Regions from separate parts of the Kitasatospora sp. NPDC057738 genome, predicted to be linked through region 2. Evidence: riboswitches for the same ligand, from Rfam matches in the RefSeq annotation. Region 2 holds a riboswitch; the other holds the start of a gene.

The links. A riboswitch is a leader RNA that binds a small molecule or an ion and turns the genes downstream of it on or off. The one in region 2 is predicted to bind guanidine.
Positions count from the first base shown of each region.
Region 1: it holds a riboswitch for guanidine, as region 2 does, so the genes downstream of both, ACFVGO_RS07255 (MBL fold metallo-hydrolase) here and ACFVGO_RS15660 (SMR family transporter) in region 2, are expected to answer to the same signal.

Region 1 covers NZ_JBHVJT010000009.1:82,450-87,429, forward strand. The annotation lists gene fes (enterochelin esterase) at 1-797, shown strand, start outside; gene ACFVGO_RS07240 (Scr1 family TA system antitoxin-like transcriptional regulator) at 865-1,680, shown strand; gene ACFVGO_RS07245 (DUF397 domain-containing protein) at 1,677-1,862, shown strand; gene ACFVGO_RS07250 (DUF397 domain-containing protein) at 1,859-2,056, shown strand; guanidine-III (ykkC-III) riboswitch at 2,090-2,157, shown strand; gene ACFVGO_RS07255 (MBL fold metallo-hydrolase) at 2,169-3,026, shown strand; gene ACFVGO_RS07260 (Uma2 family endonuclease) at 3,049-3,597, opposite strand; gene ACFVGO_RS07265 (DHA2 family efflux MFS transporter permease subunit) at 3,668-4,980, opposite strand, start outside.
Region 2 covers NZ_JBHVJT010000024.1:24,502-29,481, forward strand. The annotation lists gene ACFVGO_RS15645 (2Fe-2S iron-sulfur cluster-binding protein) at 1-368, shown strand, start outside; gene ACFVGO_RS15650 (xanthine dehydrogenase family protein molybdopterin-binding subunit) at 365-2,692, shown strand; tRNA gene ACFVGO_RS15655 (tRNA-Cys) at 2,799-2,870, opposite strand; guanidine-III (ykkC-III) riboswitch at 2,956-3,021, shown strand; gene ACFVGO_RS15660 (SMR family transporter) at 3,066-3,380, shown strand; gene ACFVGO_RS15665 (MFS transporter) at 3,505-4,944, shown strand; gene ACFVGO_RS15670 (hypothetical protein) at 4,948-4,980, opposite strand, start outside.

The DNA.
Region 1 (4,980 bases), on a different contig from region 2:
CCGCCCGCGACGGCCGCCACCCCGCCTCGGTGCTCAGCCTGCCCGCCGCCCCCGCGCAGCCGTACGTGGCGCGGCGCGAAGGCGTGCCGCGCGGACGGACGCTCGCCCACACGGTCGCCGGCCGGCGGGTCGACGTCCACCTCCCCGCCGGCCACCGGGCGGACTGCGGCCCGTACCCGGTCGCGGTACTGCTGGACGGCGAGATGTGGGGCGAGGTGCTCTCCGTCGGCGACACCCTCGACAACCTGACGGCCGACGGCGCCATCCCGCCCACCGTCACCCTGCTGGTGCACACCATGGGGCCGAAGCGCCCGGACGACCTGAGCTGCAACCCGGCCTTCATCGACCTCCTCGCCGACCGCCTGCTGCCCTGGGCCGCAACGGAGTTCGGCGCGAGCGGCGACCCGGCCGCCACCGTGATCGCCGGCCAGAGCGCGGGCGGCCTCACCGCCGCCTACGCCGCCTACCGCCGCCCGGACCGCTTCGGCAACGCACTCTCCCAGTCCGGCTCCTTCTGGTGGCCCGACGAGACCGAGTTCGACGCGGGCAGCGAATGGCTTACCCGGCGCTTCGCCGCCGAGGAGCGGCGCCCCGCCCGCTTCTGGATCGAGGTCGGGCTCCAGGAATGGATGCTCCTCGCCCAGAACCGCCACCTGCGCGACGTCCTCACGGCCCGCGGCTACGACCTCGCCTACCGCGAGTTCAACGGCGGCCACGACTACGCGTGCTGGCGCGGGGGCCTGGCCGACGGGCTCGCGCACCTGCTCGGGTCACCCGAGGGAATGGTTTCGGGCTGATTCGCATACCTCCAGGCCATCGGGCGTCTAGCGTCGAACTTCGCACCGATCGGCCTGGAGGTATCCCGTGAACGCGCCCTCGTCCGCCGCGCCGCCGCCGATGTCGTGGAAGTACTGCGGCAACCAGATCAAGCTGTGGCGGACACGCGCGGGTGTCAGCCGCGAGGACCTGGCCACCGAGGCCGGGTACGGCATCGAGAGCCTGCGGTCGATGGAGGCCGGGCGGCGCAAGCCCTCGATGCACCTGCTGCAGGTGGCGGACGACATGTGCGACGCGAAGGGGATCCTGGTGGCGGGGGCGCAGTTCCTGGTGCCGGAGAAGTATCCGCAGTTCGCAGAGGAGTACATCCGGAACGAGGAAGAGGCGCTGGTCATCAACTGGTATGAGAACCAGCTCGTTCCCGGCCTGCTTCAGACCGAAGCGACGGCCAGAACCATCATCGATGGTCGTTGGCCCCCACTTGACGACGAGACCGTCGCTGCGCGGGTGGCCGCCCGTCTCGAACGTCGAGGGTTGCTGAACATTCAGACCAAGGCGTTCAACTTCGTGATCGAAGAGGCCGTCCTGCGCCGCCGCCTCAGCACGGAGGAAGCCCACACCGAGCAGCTGCGGCACCTCATCACGGTCGGCAAGCAACGCAACGTCGTCATCCAGGTCGTTCCCTCGAAGGGTTTCCATCCTGGCTTGGAAGGACAGCTCATCCTCCTCGACCTGCCCGAACACCAGCGAATCGCCTATGAGGAGGGCCAGGCTGGCGGGCGGCTGTACTCGGACATCGACAAGGTACAGCTCCTGAGCCAACGCCATGAAAGGATCCTCCGACAGGCTCTCACTCCGGAGAAGTCGGCCGGGTTCATCAACAAGCTGGTGGAGGATCAGTGAATCGCGAGTTGGTCTGGTTCAAGTCCAGTCACAGCGGGAGCGAGGGTGGCGCCTGCATCGAGGTCGCTTCCACTCCGGGCACCGTCCGCGTCCGCGATTCCAAGGACAAGACCGGCCCCCAGCTCACCTTCACGACCGAGGCTTGGGCCGAATTCATCGGCAAGCTCGTGGAGGAGCTATGAACACCGAACTGGCCTGGTTCAAGTCCAGCCACAGCGGAACCGAAGGCGGCGCCTGCGTCGAGGTCGCTTCCACTCCAGGCACCGTTCATGTCCGCGACTCCAAGGACAAGACCGGGCCCCAGCTCACCTTCAACCCGACCGCCTGGGCCGACTTCGTGCAGCTCGCCCGAGACGTCACTCCTCTGGACCGCTGAAGCCGCCGCCAAGGCCCCCGTGCTAGCGTCCCCGGGGCGGTGCAGCGGCGCCGGCCCCGGACGAGACGTGCGCCGTACCCGGCCTGCCAAGACGACGCACTGTGGAGGCGTCATGGCCGCTGCCGGTGCACCGATCGCCCGTCCGCTGGACGTGCGGTGGATCCACGGTTCCCCGTCCGCCAAGCACAACACGGACCCGGACATCCAGGTCCACGAGTACGACGAGCACACCGTCATCCTGCGGCAGAACAAGGCGATCAACTACGAGGCCCCGTTCCTGTTCCTGCTCTTCGGGGCGGAGCGGGCGGTGCTGATCGACACCGGGGCGACGGCCGAGGCCGCGTACTTCCCGCTGCGCGCGACGGTCGACGCGCTGGTGGAGGCGTGGCTCGCCCGCAATCCCCGGGACGGCTACGGGCTGCTGGTGCTGCACACCCACCCGCACGGCGACCACGTCGCGGGCGACGGCCAGTTCGCCGACCGACCCGCGACCACCCTGGTCGGTGCCGATCTGCCCACCGCCTGGCCGTACTTCGGCTTCGACCGGGACGAGGAGGCCGTGGCCCTGGTCGACCTCGGCGGCGGGCGGGTGCTGAAGTGCCTGGCCACGCCGGGGCACCACGAGGCGGCCGTCACGTACTACGACCCCTGGACGGGCTTCCTGCTCACCGGAGACACCGTCTACCCGGGGCGGCTGTACATCGACGACTGGCCGGCCTTCCGACGGACCGTCGAGCGGCTGGTGGCGTTCGCCGGGAGCCACCCGGTGACGCACGTGCTCGGCTGCCACATCGAGATGACCCGCGAGCCGGGCGTCGACTACCCGATCCGCACCACCCACCAGCCCGACGAGCCCCCGCTCCAGCTCACCCCCGCCCACCTGGACCGCATCCGGGCGGCCGTCGCCGAACTCGGTGACCGGCCGCGCCGGTACCCGCTGGACGACCTGATCCTCTGGCCGAGCGAGTGAACTCCCCGGGCCCCGCGGCCGATCAGTCCCGGTAGGGGACCAGCCGGGTCAGGTCCAGCTCGAAGTCGAAGGGCGCGGGGATGCGGAGCTTCTCGCCGAACTCCCGTTCCGTCCTGGTGTGGTAGCGGTCGCGGTTGGGTTCGGAGAACAGGGTCACCGTCTTCTGCCGGGGGTCCACGATCAGGTAGAGCGGGAAGCCCATCCGCGGGTAGTCGCGGACCTTCCCGCTCCAGTCGTTGTCGGGGTTGGACGGCGAGGCGATCTCGACCGCGATCAGCGCCAGGTCGGCGGGGATCTCGCGGCCCAGCTCGATGATGTCCTCGGGCAGGTAGGTGAGGTCCGGGTTGCGGACGGAACCGACCTCCGGCGAGGAGAGGTCGCTGTTCCCCGTCGGGAAGTAGCCGGGAGGACAGTGTGCCTCGAACTGGCGCTGGACGATCGCCAGGTTGAGCTGGTGAATCGATGACGGTGACGTCTGCATGACGATGATGTCACCGGACAGCTCGACCTTGTAGCCGTCCGGCAGGCTACGACGGGCCTCTTCGAGCAGACGGTAGTGCTGAGGGTTCATGGGCTCTCCTCCGGTGCTCCGACCACCGTAGGGCAGTCGGAGCACCGGAGGACCACGAACCGCACCGGCGTCATTCCTCCGGCGGCGGGCCCGGGGCCTCGGCGGGGAGGCGGGCGGCCAGCAGGGTGCCGGCGGCGACCAGGGCGGCTGTCAGCAGGAGGGCGAGGCGGTACGGCCCGACACCCGTGCCGTCGCCGAGCGCACCGATCAGCGCGGCGGTGGCCGCGATGCCCAGCGCCCCGCCGAGGGTGCGCAGGATGGTGAACAGGCCCATCGCGCGGCCCATGGCGGGCGGCGGGACATCGGCGAAGCCGGCGATCTGGACGGTGAGGACGGCGGTGCCCAGGATCAGGCCGACGCAGAACATCAACACCCGTACGGCCCACGGGTTCTCGGCGAAACCGAGGGAGGCGAGGACGACCGCCGCCAGCAGCAGGCCCGGCAGGGCGAGCCGGCGCGGACCGAGCCGGGGCAGCAGGCGGTCGACCACCTGGGAGGCGGCCATCAGGCCGATCGCCTCCGGGAAGACGCTCAGCCCGGCGTCCAGGGCGGTGGCGCCGCGCGCCGCCTGGTAGAGCAGCGGCAGCACGAACAGCGCGCCCATCAGCCCGGCCGAGGTCAGCAGGGCGAGCCAGCTCGCCGCGCCGAAGGTGCGGTCGGCGAGCAGCCGCAGGTCCACCAGAGGTTCGGGGGCCCGGAGTTGGTGCCGTACGGCCGCCCCCAGCAGGGCCAGGCCGAGCAGTCCGCCGAGGGCCACGCCCGGGGAGGTCCAGCCGTGCGCCGGGCCGAAGCCGAGGGCGTAGGTCAGCAGGCCGAGGCCGGGCGTGGCGAGCAGGAAGCCGGTGGTGTCGAAGCGGCCGGCCGGGGGCTCCTGTTCGTCGCGCAGGCCGACCAGCCCGAGGAGCACGGCGGCGACCCCGATCGGCACGTTGACCAGGAACAGCCAGTGCCAGGAGAGGTGTTCGGTGAGGAAGCCGCCGAGCGGCGGCCCGAGGGCGGGCATCAGCGCGGTCGGGACGATCAGGATGCGGCCCAGGCCCGCCCGCTCGTGCGGGGCGAAGGCCCGGAACAGCAGCGTCATCCCGACCGGGGTGAGCAGCCCGCCGGCCACGCCCTGGACGGCCCGGGCCGCCGACAGCGCGCCCAGGCCGGGTGCCGCCGCGCAGAGCGCGGAGGCGAGCGTGAAGGCGGCGAGCGCGCCGAGGAAGACCCGCTTGACGCCGTACCGGTCGCCGAGCCAGCCGGCCACCGGCAGGCCGAGGGCGAGGCCGACCAGGAAGGCGGTCTCCACGGCGTTGGCCGCCGAGACGGGCCGGCCGAAGTCCTCGGCGATGCTGAACAGCGCCGGGTTGACGATCGTCGAGTCCAGGCCGTTCATGCACA
Region 2 (4,980 bases):
GGGACGACATCCCCGCCCGGATCCCCGCCCAGGCCGCCGACGACCAGGTGTACTACCCGCCGCAGGGCTACCCCGAGCAGCCGTACCAGGCCACCCCCGCGCACGGCACCTACGTGCCCTACCCGGACGGCCACCAGCAGCAGAACGGCTACGACACCGGGTACGACGCCCCGGTCTACGAGCCCACCCCCGCGCACGGGACCCCGCTGCCCGGCTCCGTCTACGACGGCACGCCGCCGCACGGCACCCCGTACGCCGCCCCGCACCCGCACGGTGCCCCGGCCGAGGGCGGCGCCCCGGCCGGTGTCCCGTACGGTGCCACCCCCGCCCACGGCATCCGGCTCCCCGAGGACGACCACGCATCATGACGTCGCCTACCGACATCGGCGCAGCACTCCAGCAGGACGGCGGCGAGGGCGGCGCACCGGAGCCGATCGGCCTGGGCAGCTCCCCGCTGCGCAGCGACGCGCTGCCCAAGGCGCTCGGCATCTACCCGTACGCGGCCGACCTGTGGGCCGAGGGGCTGCTGTGGGGCGCGGTGCTGCGCTCTCCGCACCCGCACGCCCGGATCCGGGGCATCGACACCTCGGCCGCGCTGGCGCTGCCCGGCGTGCACGCCGTGGTCACCGCCGCCGACCTGCCGCCCGGACCGGACGGCACCCCCGACGGCGCCCCGGCCGGGCCGATCGTCGCCGACCGGCCGGTGCTGGCCGCCGGCGTGGTGCGCCACCACGGCGAGCCGATCGCCGCGGTGGCCGCCGACCACCCGGACACCGCCCGGCTGGCGGTCGGCCTGATCGCGGTCGACTACGAGCCGCTGGAGGCCGTCACCGACCCGGAGCAGGCCTTCACCGCGCCGCCGCTGCACCCGGACGGCAACCTGTTCCGCCACCTGCCGCTGCGCACCGGGGACCCGGACGCGGTCGGCGAGATCGTCGTCGAGGGCCTCTACCAGGTCGGCCGGCAGGACCCGGCCCCGCTCGGCGCCGAGGCCGGGCTGGCCGTACCGCGCCCGGACGGCGGCGTCGAGCTGCACCTGTCCTCCACCGACCCGCACGGCGACCGCGACCGCACCGCCGCCTGCCTGGGCCTGGAGCCGGACCGGGTCCGGCTGGTGGTCACCGGCGTGCCCGGCGCCACCACCGACCGCGAGGACCTCTCGTTCCAGGTCACCCTGGCCCTGCTGGCGCTGCGCACCGGGCGGCCGGTGAAGATGACGCTCACCCGCGAGGAGTCCTTCCACACCCACGCCTCGCGCCACCCCGCGCTCCTGCGCTACCGCCACCACGCCGACGCCGAGGGCACGCTGGTGAAGGTCGAGGCGCAGATCCTGCTGGACGGCGGCGCCTACGCGGACGTCTCCGCCGAGGCGCTGGCCGCCGCGACGGCCTTCTCGGCCGGTCCGTACGTCTGCCCGAACGTCTTCGTGGACGCCTGGGCGGTGCGCACCAACAACCCGCCGGCCGGCCGGATGCGCGGCGAGGGCGCCCTGCAGGCCTGCTTCGCGTACGAGTCGCAGCTGGACCAGCTGGCCGCCCGGATCGGCGTGGACCCGGTGGAGATCCGCCGCCGCAACGCGATGTCCACCGGCGACCCGCTGCCCACCGGTCAGGCCGTCACCTGCCCGGCGCCGGTGCGCGCCCTGCTGGACGCGGTCGCCGCCGAGCCGCTGCCGGCCCTGCCGGTGGACGACCCGGACGCCGAGTGGCTGCTGCCCGGCGGGCCCGGCGGCGCGGGCGACCCGGCGGCGGTGCGGCGCGGGATCGGCTACGCCGTCGGCATGGTGCACATGCTGGGCGCCGAGGGCGAGGACGAGGTCTCCACGGCGACCGTGCGGGTCAGCGGGGACCACGCCACGGTGATCTGCGCGGCGGTCGACGCCGGGCAGGGCTTCGCCACGCTGGCCCGGCAGATCGTGCAGACCGTGCTGGGCGTCAGCGAGGTCTACATCGCCCCGGCCGACAGCGACCAGTCGATCGCCGGGCCGTCCGCCCGCGGCCGGCACACCTGGGTCTCCGGCGGCGCCGTCGAGCGGGCCGCGCTGATGGTCCGCCACCAGCTGCTGCAGCCGATCGCGGCGAACTTCGGGATGTCCGCGGAGCTGCTCCAGATCGCCGACGGCAAGATCACCTCGTACGACGGGGTGCTCGGCATGCCGGTCGCCGAGGCGCTGGAGGGCAAGGAGCTCTGGGCCACCGCGCAGTGCCGCCCGCACCCCACCGAGCCGCTGGACGAGGCCGGGCAAGGCGACGCCTTCGTCTCCATCTCGTTCTGCGCGATGCGTGCGGTGGTGGACGTGGACATCGAGCTGGGCGCCGTGCGGGTGGTCGAGATGACGGTCGCCCAGGACGTCGGCCGGGCGCTGAACCCGCGCCAGATCGAGGACCGGATCGAGGCGGGAGTGGCCCAGGGCGTGGGCCTGGCGCTGCTGGAGGACCTGCGGACGGAGGGCGGGGTGCTGCTGAACCCCTCGCTCACCGGCTACCGGCTGCCCACCGCGCTGGACACCCCGGAGGTGCGGATCGCCGCGCTGCTGGAGGAGCGCGACGTGGTGGCCCCGTTCGGCGCGAAGGCGGTCGGAGCGGTGCCCGCGGTGGTCGCCCCGGCGGCCGTCGCCGCGGCCGTGCGCGCCGCCACCGGCCTGCCGGTCGGCCGGCTGCCGATCCGGGCGGAGGACGCCGTCACCGCCTGACCGGGAGCTCCCGGGACGGACCGGGAGCTCCCGGAAAAGGCGGAAAGCAGGGAAAGGAAATTGCCGGCCGACTTTCCGAGTCGACCGGCAATTCCCTTTTCCGGTGAGGCCATGGCGGGAATCGAACCCGCGTGCACCGCTTTGCAGACGGTTCCCTAAGCCACTCGGGCACACGGCCAGTGAATTCATAGTGGCCGATCCGGGGGAGAGGGGTCAATGCCCTTATGTAAATTCTGTATGGCAAGGTGTGCTACCGTCGGGGACAGGTGGCGGTATTTCCGCCACCCCGGACGAGCGCGTCGTACCCGGTGACGACAAGACGGCGCAGTTCAGCGGCAATCCGGCCGCTGTGGACTGCGGAGGTACCACCGTCATGGCCTGGCTCGTTCTGATCGTCTCGGGTGTCCTGGAGACCGTTTGGGCGGTCGCCCTGGAATCGTCCAAGGGCTTCACCCGCCTCGTTCCCAGCCTCGTCTTCGGCATCGCACTGCTGTTCAGCATGGGCGGCCTGGCGTACGCGATGCGCACCATTCCGATCGGCACCGGCTACGCCGTCTGGGTGGGCATCGGAGCGGTCGGCACCGCGGTCTACGGCATGGCCGTCCTGGGGGATGCGGTGACCATGGCCCGGATCGCCTGCCTGCTGCTGATCGTCTCCGGCGTGGTGGGCCTCAAGGTGCTGCACTGACCTCCGCCGCGGTCCCGGCCGGGGCCCGTCCTGGGTCCCGGGGCCCGTCCTAGGCCTTGCGGCCGAGGAGATCACCGACCGGGGTCAGGGGTCATCGGGGCAGACGGCTCTTACGATGTTACGTATGACCACTGCCTCCCCCACCTCGGTCGACCCCGTACCGATACCCCTCGACGACGACCCCGGTGGTGGGGTCCTCGGCGGCCGCTACCGTGCCCTGACGCTGGGGATCGTCTCGGTGGTCCTGGTGATCGCCTTCGAGGCAACGGCCGTCAACACCGCGATGCCGACCGCGGCCCGCGAGCTGAACGGGCTCGGGCTGTACGCGTTCGCCTTCTCCGGCTACTTCACCACCACCCTGTTCGCCCTGGTCGTCTCCGGCCAGTGGTGCGACCGGAGCGGCCCGCTGCGGCCGCTGTTCAGCGGCATCGCCGTGTTCGGCGTGGGGCTGGTGGTGGCCGGGACGGCACCCGGGATGTGGGTGTTCGTGGCCGGGCGGGCCATCCAGGGCCTCGGCGGCGGGCTGGTGATCGTCGCCCTGTACGTGGTGGTCGGCCGGGCCTACCCGGAGCGGCTGCGGCCCGCGGTGTTCGCGGCCTTCTCCTCGGCCTGGGTGCTGCCCTCGATCATCGGTCCGCTGGTCTCCGGGGCCGTCACCCAGCACCTGGGGTGGCGCTGGGTGTTCCTGGCCGTGCCGGTGCTGATCCTGCTGCCGCTGGCCGTGATGGGCCCGGCACTGGCCCGCACCGAGCGGGAGCACCCGGTGGCCAGGGGCGCGGCCTTCGACCGCCGTCGCACCCTGCTGGCCGCGATGGCGGCGGTCGGCGCCGGCCTGCTGCAGTACGCGGGCCAGCGGCGCGACCTGATCGGACTGGTCCCCGGGATCGCCGGGGCGGCGCTGCTGGTGCCGGCGGTCCTCGGCCTGCTGCCGGCGCGGACCCTGCGGGCCGGCCGGGGACTGCCGGCCGTGATCCTGCTGCGCGGGGTGGCCGCGGGGGCGTTCTTCGCCGCCGAGGCCTTCATCCCGCTGATGATGACCACCCAGCGTGAGCTCTCGCCGACGCTGGCCGGCCTGACCCTGACCAGCGGCGGTCTCACCTGGGCGCTCGGCTCCTGGCTCCAGGGCCGGCCCGGGGCGGAGCGCTACCGCACGGCGATGATCCGGGGCGGCTTCGTGCTGACCGCGGTGGCGATCTCGGGCGCCGCGCTGGTGCTGTTCCCGGCGGTGCCGGCCTGGGCCGCGTCGGTGGCCTGGGGCGTCGGCGGCGTCGGGATGGGGATGGCCATCGCGAGCGTCAGCGTGCTGATGATGAAGCTCTCCACGCCGGAGGACGCCGGGGCCAACTCGGCCGCGCTCCAGATGAGCGACGCGCTGGGCAATGTGCTGCTGACCGGTCTGGCCGGGGTGATGTTCGCGGCGCTGGGCGGCGGCTCGCTCGCCGCCGCCCACGGGGGCGGCGGGGAGGCCGGCTCGCCCGGCGCCTTCGCGGTGATCCTGCTGTCGATGGCCGGGGTGGCGCTGCTCGGCGCGGTGCTCTCCGGCCGGGTGCGGACGAAGGCCTGACGGTCAGCCGGCGGTGGCGCCGGCGGGGGCCGTGGC